DNA from 2 places in the Nocardioides eburneus genome. Region 1 is predicted to be linked to the other one. Evidence: predicted binding sites of a transcription regulator. Region 1 holds the regulator's gene; the other holds the start of a gene.
What was found. Region 1 encodes LexA, which represses DNA repair genes until DNA is damaged. Its sites were predicted from a motif close to TCGAACANNTGTTCGA; they were not measured.
Positions count from the first base shown of each region.

Region 2: a site for LexA is predicted at 1,914-1,929, ahead of AB3X52_RS00130 (HNH endonuclease signature motif containing protein). Genes of this name have one in related genera too.

Region 1 covers NZ_JBFPJR010000042.1:14,765-19,174, reverse strand. Annotated here, with positions in the region: gene nrdR (transcriptional regulator NrdR) at 53-538, opposite strand; gene AB3X52_RS17460 (hypothetical protein) at 958-1,380, shown strand; gene AB3X52_RS17455 (LysM peptidoglycan-binding domain-containing protein) at 1,516-1,854, opposite strand; gene lexA (transcriptional repressor LexA) at 2,114-2,851, shown strand; gene AB3X52_RS17445 (phosphatase PAP2 family protein) at 3,011-3,919, shown strand; gene AB3X52_RS17440 (MXAN_6640 family putative metalloprotease) at 3,964-4,410, shown strand, end outside.
Region 2 covers NZ_JBFPJR010000001.1:27,389-31,798, forward strand. Annotated here, with positions in the region: gene AB3X52_RS00115 (SGNH/GDSL hydrolase family protein) at 1-187, shown strand, start outside; gene AB3X52_RS00120 (RNA polymerase sigma factor) at 359-883, opposite strand; gene AB3X52_RS00125 (hypothetical protein) at 889-1,713, opposite strand; gene AB3X52_RS00130 (HNH endonuclease signature motif containing protein) at 2,095-3,321, shown strand; gene AB3X52_RS00135 (helix-turn-helix transcriptional regulator) at 3,524-3,718, shown strand; gene AB3X52_RS00140 (hypothetical protein) at 3,705-4,100, shown strand; gene AB3X52_RS00145 (amidohydrolase) at 4,324-4,410, opposite strand, start outside.

The DNA of each region.
Region 1 (4,410 bases):
TGGTGAGCCCGGGCAGGCTCGCTTCCCCACGGCCTGCCCGGGCAGTCTGTGATCAGCCGCTGACGGCTGACTCGGTCACGCCCGCGCGCAACGCGCGCTCCGTGCGCAGCATGGCGATCTCGGCGACGAAGTCGTCGGCCGACTCGAACGCGCGGTAGACGCTCGCGAAGCGAAGGTAGGCCACCTCGTCGAGCTCGCGCAGAGGGGCAAGGATAGCCATCCCCACCTCGTGGCTGGGCACCTCGGCATAGCCCGCACTCCGGAGCGTGTCCTCGACGGCCTGCCCCAGACACGCGAGCTGGTCCTCGGTCACCGGGCGGCCCTTGCAGGCCTTCCGCGCGCCGGAGACGGCCTTCTCGCGGCTGAACGGCTCGGTCGCACCCGAGCGCTTCAGCACCGTCAACTGCATGAGCTCGACGGTGGAGAACCGCTTGTCGCACCCCTGGCAGACACGCCGGCGACGGATGGACCCGCCGTCCTCCGCAACGCGGGAGTCGAGGACCTTCGTGTCGTTGTGCCGGCAGTACGGACAGTGCATCTCGATCCCCCTCCTTGACGTCACGGCGCCGGAAATGCCATTCCCGACTGTGGATGGAACGGCATGAGCTGTGGACAACCAGCAGTTGCCTGTGCGCAACCCCGCATCCCTTGTGGAACTAGATGTGGAGAACTACACCGGTGTAACTACTAGATGTAGTGGCTACCGTACGCCGGGCCCGGCGCGGTTCGCAAGAGGGCGTCGACCTCCTCGGCGTGTCGCGCAGGCCGGCCCGGCGTGTCGCGCTCGCGAACGTCGTTCGATGCCCTCTTCGCCCGCTCTGGCCAAGACCGACGACCGTCCGTTCGGCACGACTGTGGACGACGCCGCGGCGCGCCATCGTCCGGAGAACGGCCGCGCTCCGCAGCCGACTCGTGCCGCTTGCACACTCCGCCCCGGGGATCAGCGAGAATGTCGCCGTGGCATCGAGGGGCAGGTCCGCAGGCAAGCGCGCAGGGGCACGACGGGGACCCCGCCAGAGGCATGGGCTCGACCGTCGCGTCCTGCTCCTTGCGGGCGCCATCACCATCGCGATCATCGCGTGGGGCTATCTGGTCTACGCCGCCATCGACTTCGGTGGCGACGCCCGCGACGGCGAGGGCCGCGCCTGGGCCTTCCTCGCCCTCGCCGCCGTCGGCGCCGTCGCCTGCCTCTTCGCCGGTCTCATGCTGCTCGCTCGCCTGGGTCGAGCACTCGGGCTGACCTCCGGCCCAGCGCCCGCATCGCTCCCGCCCGAGACACGGCCATCCGACCCTACGGCGGCCATGCAACCCCAGCCCGCACCCGATGACGACCCCGGGACGCCCGCGCCGACGACTGCACGCCGGCACCGCGCCGACTGACACTCCCCGACGAACGAGGGGTGGGACCGCGCCTCCCGGCGGAGCCCCACCCCTCGTCTTCCCCGTGCCGCCGCCAGCCGGGGTCGAATCGGCTGGCGGCGGTCTACGTCCCGGCGAGCGCCAGCGCCCACCGGGTCAGTTCGGGATCCGGAGGGTCTGGCCGGCGATGAGCATCCCGGAGTCAAGGCCGTTGAGGTCCTTGATCGTCTGCTCCATCGAGCGGATGTCGCCGCCGTCAGCGGCATCGGAGGCGAGGTCCCACAGCGTGTCACCGGTGCCGACCACGACCGTGCGGGTCGAGACGCCCACACCCTTCTCCTGCGAGGCGCCCGAAATGCTCGCCCCGACGAAGCCGACCGCCATCACGGCCAGGAGCGTCACCACGAACACGACCACACGCCCGCGACGGGTGAGCCGCACCGTGGAGCGGCGCGGGGCGGCGTACGGAACGTGGGCGAGGCTGAGGGTGCTCATCGGAAGCTCCTGGGGAAGTCGGGTCCGCTGGGGCGGTTCGACGCGATGTCTACCGGCGGCCACCGACAGTTCTCATCGACCGCTGCTGCGCGGCGACCGCGGGGCCGTTCGACCAGACATTCGATCGAACACATGAGCGAGACTAGATCACCTGTTCGAACAGAAGCAAGGCCTTGCCGAAAAAGCGTTCGAACGGTGGAGGTCGACACGCTTCGAACAGATGTTTGAACTCGCCCGGCCGGCGGTCTACCGTTGAGGCATGACGAAGCCCAAGTCGACCCGAGAGTCGCCGAACGGCGTGCGCGAGCTCCCCGACGGTCCGCCGGACGCCACGGGTCTCACCCCCCGCCAGCAGCGGATCCTGGCCCATCTGCGCGACTGCATCGAGAAGCGTGGATATCCGCCGAGCATGCGGGAGATCGGCTCGGCGGTCGGGCTGACCAGCACCAGCAGCGTCGCCCACCAACTGAAGGTCCTCGAGCAGAAGGGGTTCATCAAGCGCGATCCCCACCGTCCCCGGGCGCTCGAGGTCTTCCTGCCGGAGGTGCTCGCGGCGCGCAAGGCGATCTCCGCGGCCGAGGAGACCCCGTTCGACGAGACGGGCGTCGGAGACTCCCGTCCCGACGCGGCCTACGTCCCGATCGTCGGACGCATCGCGGCCGGCGGGCCGATCCTCGCCGAGCAGCAGGTCGAGGACGTCTTCCCCCTGCCCAAGCAGCTCGTGGGCGACGGGACGCTCTACCTCCTCCACGTCTCGGGCGACTCCATGGTCGACGCGGCGATCTGCGACGGCGACTACGTCGTCGTCCGGCAGCAGCCGACCGCTGAGAACGGCGAGATCGTCGCCGCGATGATCGACGGCGAGGCGACGGTGAAGACCTTCCAGCGCAAGGGCGGCCAGGTCTGGCTGCTCCCCCACAACCCGGCCTACGAGCCGATCGACGGGACCCATGCCACGATCCTCGGCAAGGTCACGGCGGTGCTGCGGAGCCTCTGACGCCCGGTGGCCGGGCTTGTCGCGCCGGTCCCGACGTCCACGTCGGGGCCGGCGCGCGCCCGATCTGAGGCTCCGTACCCCACGAGGGGTATTCCCCGAGTCGGCCGCTGCTCCTCATTGGCTAGGGTGATCCGGATCGACGGAACTTGCGGGGGCAGCGTGCACGACGAGGGCATCACGAGCGGCGACATCGCCGGTCGGTCCGTCGCCGACACCGGGTCGGCGGTGCCAGGCATCACGGTTCAGCCGTCGGTGGAGCACGGCGTCCTGCCGCGCACCCTGTGGCAGCGCCTCGCCGGCGTGCGCGCGGGCATCCGCGAGCTCATCTTCGTCACCGTGCTCTACATCGCCTACACGTCCTCGCGACTGCTCGCGAGCAACAACATGGCGGAGGCCAAGAGTCGGGCCCGGCAAATCCTCAGCATCGAGCGCGCCGTCGACCTCGACTGGGAGCACGGACTCAACCAGTTCTTCGTCCACCACGACCTGATCGGGCTGCTGGGCTGCTACTGGTACTCCACCGCCCACTACATCCTGACCCTCGTCGTGCTCGTCTGGCTCTACGCCCGTGGCCGGCACCGCTATCTGCCGGCACGGCGCGCGCTGGTCGTCGGCACCGTCCTGGCGCTCGCGCTCTACCTCATGCTCCCGACGGCGCCTCCGCGCTTCTTCCCCCACCTCTACGACGACGTGCTCCTGCTCCACTCCGACCAGGGCTGGTGGGGGGCCGACGCGTCGGCGCCGAAGGGGATGGGTCATCTCACCAACGAGCTGGCGGCGTTCCCCTCGCTGCACTGCGGCTGGTCGCTCTGGGTCGCGATCGTCGTCTGGCGCAACGTCCGGAGCTGGGTCGTCCGCCTGCTCGCCGGTCTCTCCGCCGCGGCGACCGCGATCGTCGTGGTCGGCACCGGCAACCACTGGACGCTCGACGTGATCGTGGGATGGATGGTGGTCATCGCGGGTGTCGTGAGTGTCTCGGCGTTCAGCCAGCGGCCTATAGTGCTGGAGGCCGCATCTGCGGACGAGGACCACTCGAAGGGCCGCCGAGTCGGCGAACCGTCGCGGTAGGCGTCCGGATCCGGCCCGACCTGTCGTCGACTGTTTGGTACTCGATGCCTTCCTCTCGCTTCCCCGCCCTGTCCGCCCTCGCCCGCACCACCCTCCTCGCCGTGATCGTCTCGGCCGGCGTGGCCGTCACCGTGCCGGCGTACGCCGGACCCGCGGGCGCCCCGGGCTCAGGGAGCTCGAGCTCGCCCTCCGTGATCGCGGGGCTGACGCTCACCGAGCGGACCACCACCCTCGCCGCGCGCCGGGCGCTCGACCAGGCGGCCGACGTCCTCGCGCCGAAGTCCGCACGCCGGGCGAAGCAGACGCTCGTGCACGGGCGCGACGCGACGATGGCGCTGGCGAACCTCTACGTCCACCGCGACCAGATGTCGGCGAGCGACCAGTCGACGGCGTCGCGCATGCTCGCGCGCCCCACGCCGGGGAAGCGGCTCTGTAGCACCAAGGTGCCGATCTGCATCCACTGGCTGACCAGCGGTGACGACAAGTCCTCC
Region 2 (4,410 bases), on a different contig from region 1:
CGAGGCCGCCGCGAAGGCGGCGAGCGCGACGTACGTCGATGTCGCCTCTCCCAGCCGCGGCCACGACATCTGCTCCGCCACTCCGTGGATCGACGGCGCTGAGGCCACCGACGATGCCCAGCCTCTCCACCCGTTCCCGCGCGAGCAGGCCGCCGTCGCCGGGCTCATCGCCGATGCGCTGGGCTGAGGCGGCCGCACGGGCAGGCCACTCTTCGATCCTCACCTCGGAGGGTTCCTCGACCAGGCGGCATCCACCGGGGATCTCGGCGACGCGACGGGAGCGCGGCGAGAACTGAGGTTCCTCTTCTTCGCCGTCAAGCCCGCTGAGCCGGGATCCGGTCGGCCAGCACGGTGAGTCCTATCGCGGTATCGCGGTCGTCGTGACCAACGCCGCTAACTCAGGATCTTGCGCCAAGCGGGTGCGAGCGCGGTGTAGGCGGACTCGAGCCGTGCCTGGCTTGAGCCCGGTCGCGACAGCGGCCTCGGTGATCGAGAGCTGCTCCCACTCGGTGAGTTGGATGAGCTCGCGGTCGATCTCAGCCAACCGCATCAGCGCGGCACGAACGGTGGCCCCGACGCTCTGCTCGGGCTCGTGGGGCGGTTGGCTCGCCAGGAGGGCCGCCCCCACCTCGGCGGCAGCATCACGGGACGTCTGACGGCTGTGGCTGAGCAGCAGGCGCCGTGCCATCCCGAAGAGCCACGCACGTCGCAGCCACTCCGCGGGAAGTTTGTCGCGCTTCTCCCACGCCAGCACGTACACGTCCGCGAGCAGGTCCGGCGCCTCGTCGCCGACGCGTCGCCGGAGAAACCCCAGCACCTCCGGCGACGTACGGCGATAGAGCGCCTCGAAGGCCTCCGCAGTGACAGTCGCCGGTCCCGTCATGGCCGTCACGGTGTCGGGACTGCCTGCGGCAGGTCCGGCATCAGGGCAGGGATGCAGAAAACGTTCTCGGCCAGCGCGGAACCGAGTGCGTCGACGTCACCGGCATTGATGTCCTTCTGGACCAGCCTGAGGAAACCGAACCGGCTGCTGTCGTCGGCCTTCTGCGGCGGCGACCCATCCTTGAAGTGGACGATCGTGGTGCGCATGACAAGCTCCGTGTCGAGTGCCCGGACAGCCGGCCACGTGCCGGCTCGCCTGAGCTCATCGGCGGCGGCCTTGGCTGCCGCGTCGTCACCATCGGCGACCGCCGCCGCCCAGGCATTGGACCACGAGCAGATAGCGTCGTTGGCGACGAACCCACGCAAGGCACCGGTCGTCACCACGCCCGGGCCCTTCAGGTCATCGATCTGGAACTGCGCCGAGATCGAGCGTGCCTTCTCGGACGGGAACGGGATGTCCGCCGTCCCCTTCAGCACCACCGTGGGGAAGTCCTCACCCTTGGGCTTGAGAAACTCGCCGGGGCCGCCCTGCTTGATGTCGTGGCCGCTGGCGTACCTGCCGGTGTGAGCACTGAACACGCCAGTCGCTGCGGCAGCGGCGGTGCCGCCGCCGGCCAGCACCGCGGACGCCGCCACGATCGCCACCGCACGCCTGCGCCCGCGACCCCTCGGCGCGTTGTCGATCCGGCGAGCGACCTGGTCCCAGGTTGCGTCCAGGTCGACCTCGTCGGCCGCTGCATCGGTGGCGGCAGCCTCCATCAGCGCGCTGTGCGCCTCGGTCCAATCCCCAGCCTTCATGGTTCCTCCATCGACAGTCGTGCTCTCACCCATGTAATGCCAGCGCGTTACACGCCGCGGGAGTCTCGCTGCCTACATGACCAGCACGAGGCCACGTCGAAGGCTCAATGTCCGGCGTCTCAATGTCCGGCGTCTCAGGCAAGGCGGTCCGGACCCTCCTGAGGTGGCCGGCCGCCCGGCTGGCGCCGTTGTACGGACCCGCGCCGGTCAAGTCCGCCAGCTGGGCAAGACAGTTGAACGACCGTCCGACAGGACGTCAGTCGGCGCACCTGAGCCGCGACCCCCGAGGCTCTCGTCATTTCTGGTCGGTGGTCGGGTCTAGCGTGATCTTCGACGACGAGACAACCGAACATCCACCGCTGCAGTGACCGCTCGGGGCGGTCGCTGCGCACCGTCCCTCGAGGTTGTCCGCCCATGTCCCAGCCGTCGCTGCACCCCATCCGGGGATGCGTCGCGTCCATCGAGGCCGCGCTCGACGAGGTGTCCGGCGTGGACCCGATGTTCCTGGCGACCGCGGAGAAGGAGACGGCGCTGCGCGAGTTGGCCCGGGCGGAGGCGCGGCTGGCCGCGCTGCGGCTGCGGGTCATGGCGTCCGCCGACGACGTCGCCGCGTCGGCCGGGGCGCGCGACGCGGGTGCGTGGTGGGCCGATGCCGTGCACGCCGACATCCGGGCCGCGCGCGCCGACCTCCGGCTCGCCCGCGCCCTCGAACGCCGGCCCGCACTCGACGCCGCCCTCCGGGACGGACGTGTTCCGGTCGAGCACACCCGGGTCATCGCCAGAGCCCTCGAGATCCTGCCCCCAGAGCTGACCGACGAGCAGCGGGCCAAGGCCGAGCAGATCCTGCTCGACGAGGCGACCCGGCTCACGCCCACACAGCTGCGCCGCGTCGGCGACCACCTCCTCGAGATCCTCGACCCGCAGGCCACCGACGACGCCCTCGGCCGCAGGCTCCAAGCCGAGGAGGACCGCGCCCACCGCCGCACCTGGCTCACCCTCACCGATCCCGGTGACGGCACGGTCCACCTCAAGGGCCGGATCCCCAAGGTCGCCGGCGCTCGGCTGCGGACCTACCTCGAGGCGTTCACGCAGCCCCGGCTCGCGGCGCTCGAGGACCGCGGACAGCGGGTGCCCTATGACCGGCTGCTCGGCCAGGCGTTCTGCCAGCTCCTCGAGCGCTACGATCCCGACCAGCTGCCCCGCCACGGCGGTGACGCCACCACGCTGGTGATCACGATGCCCCACGACCAGCTCACCCGGGAGCTCGGTGTCGCGACCCTGCCTGACGGCACCCCCGTCACGGCCGCCGCGGCCCGCCGCCTGGCCTGCGCCGCCGGCCTCCTGCCCGCCGTCCTCGGGGCGCAGGGCGAGGTCCTCGACCTCGGCCGCCAGATCCGGCTCTTCACCCCCGTCCAGCGCAAGGCCCTCCGGATCAGACATCGCACCTGCGCCGCCGAGGGCTGCACCATCGCCGCGACCTGGACCGAGGCGCATCACCTGCGGCCCTGGGCCGCCGGAGGCAGGTCCGACCTGAGCAACGCTGTGCTCCTCTGCGGCCACCACCACCGTCTCGCGCACCACCCCGGCTACGACCTGCGCCGCCTCGCCAGCGGCGAGCTCCGCTTCCACCGGAGGACGTGAGGGGCAGTGCAGCGGTCGACGTCCACGATCGACCCGGCGACCGACCCGGGGACCGACACTCGGTGGCCACTCGGGAAGCACGTCCTGTCCTGGCAGCGCATCCGCTCCGCTTCGGCCGCTGCGGTCCCTTTCTCGCCCTCTGCCCGAGAGGTGATGTCAAGCAACCTTGACATCAGGAACCCGTGTCAAGCACCCTTGACATGTGAAGAACGTCGTACGACAGCTGCGCGGCGCGCGCGATCTGTCCCAGGCCGACCTGGGCGCGGCGCTGGGGGTGTCACGACAGACCGTGAACTCGATCGAGACCGGGCGTTACCTGCCCTCGCTGCCGTTGGCGATCGCCATCGCGAGGTTCTTCGGGACGACCGTGGAAGAGGTGTTCGATGTCGACAGCTAAGCGCTGCCTCCAGAGCCGGTGGGCCACGCCGGTGGTCTGCCTGGTGGCCGGACTGGCCTATTTGGGCGCCGGACTCGCCGGCGGCGAGCCGGCGTTCGCCTGGGTGGGGTTCGGGATCATGGTCGTCTTCGGCGCGGCGATGCTCGCCGCGAGCCGGTTCAGTGAGACCGCGAAGGGCCTTCTCGACCGCCGGGACGAGCGGATCAACGCCCTGGACCGGGACGCGACCGTCATCGCCGGCGTCGTGGTGATCCTCGCCATCCTCGTCATGGCGATCGTCGAGATCGCCCAAGGGGAGGACGGGTCGCCGTACTTCCAGCTCGCCGCGCTCGCCGGCGTCTCCTACGCCGTCGCACTGCTCTGGCTCCGCTGGCGGCGCTGAGCCGCCCGGGCGACCGTGCCGGACTCGGCGCGCAGCGCGCCGCAGCGGTCGCGGCCGTCAGTGATCCCGGGCCGTCGCGGCGGTCACTGAGCCCGGCGGTCGCGGCCGTCGCTGGCAGGGCGTCGCTGACCCGGGGCGTCCCCGCAGCCCTGCCAGCCACCTCGGCCATTGCTGAGCCTCGCTCTCCGGACAACCGACCAGGGAGCTCTGAGGCGGGACCGAATCAGGCGCGGTGCACGACCCACCCGGCGACGACGGTGAGCGCGACGGCCGACCCGAGCGTCCGCAGTTCCGTGACCGGCATGCCGAG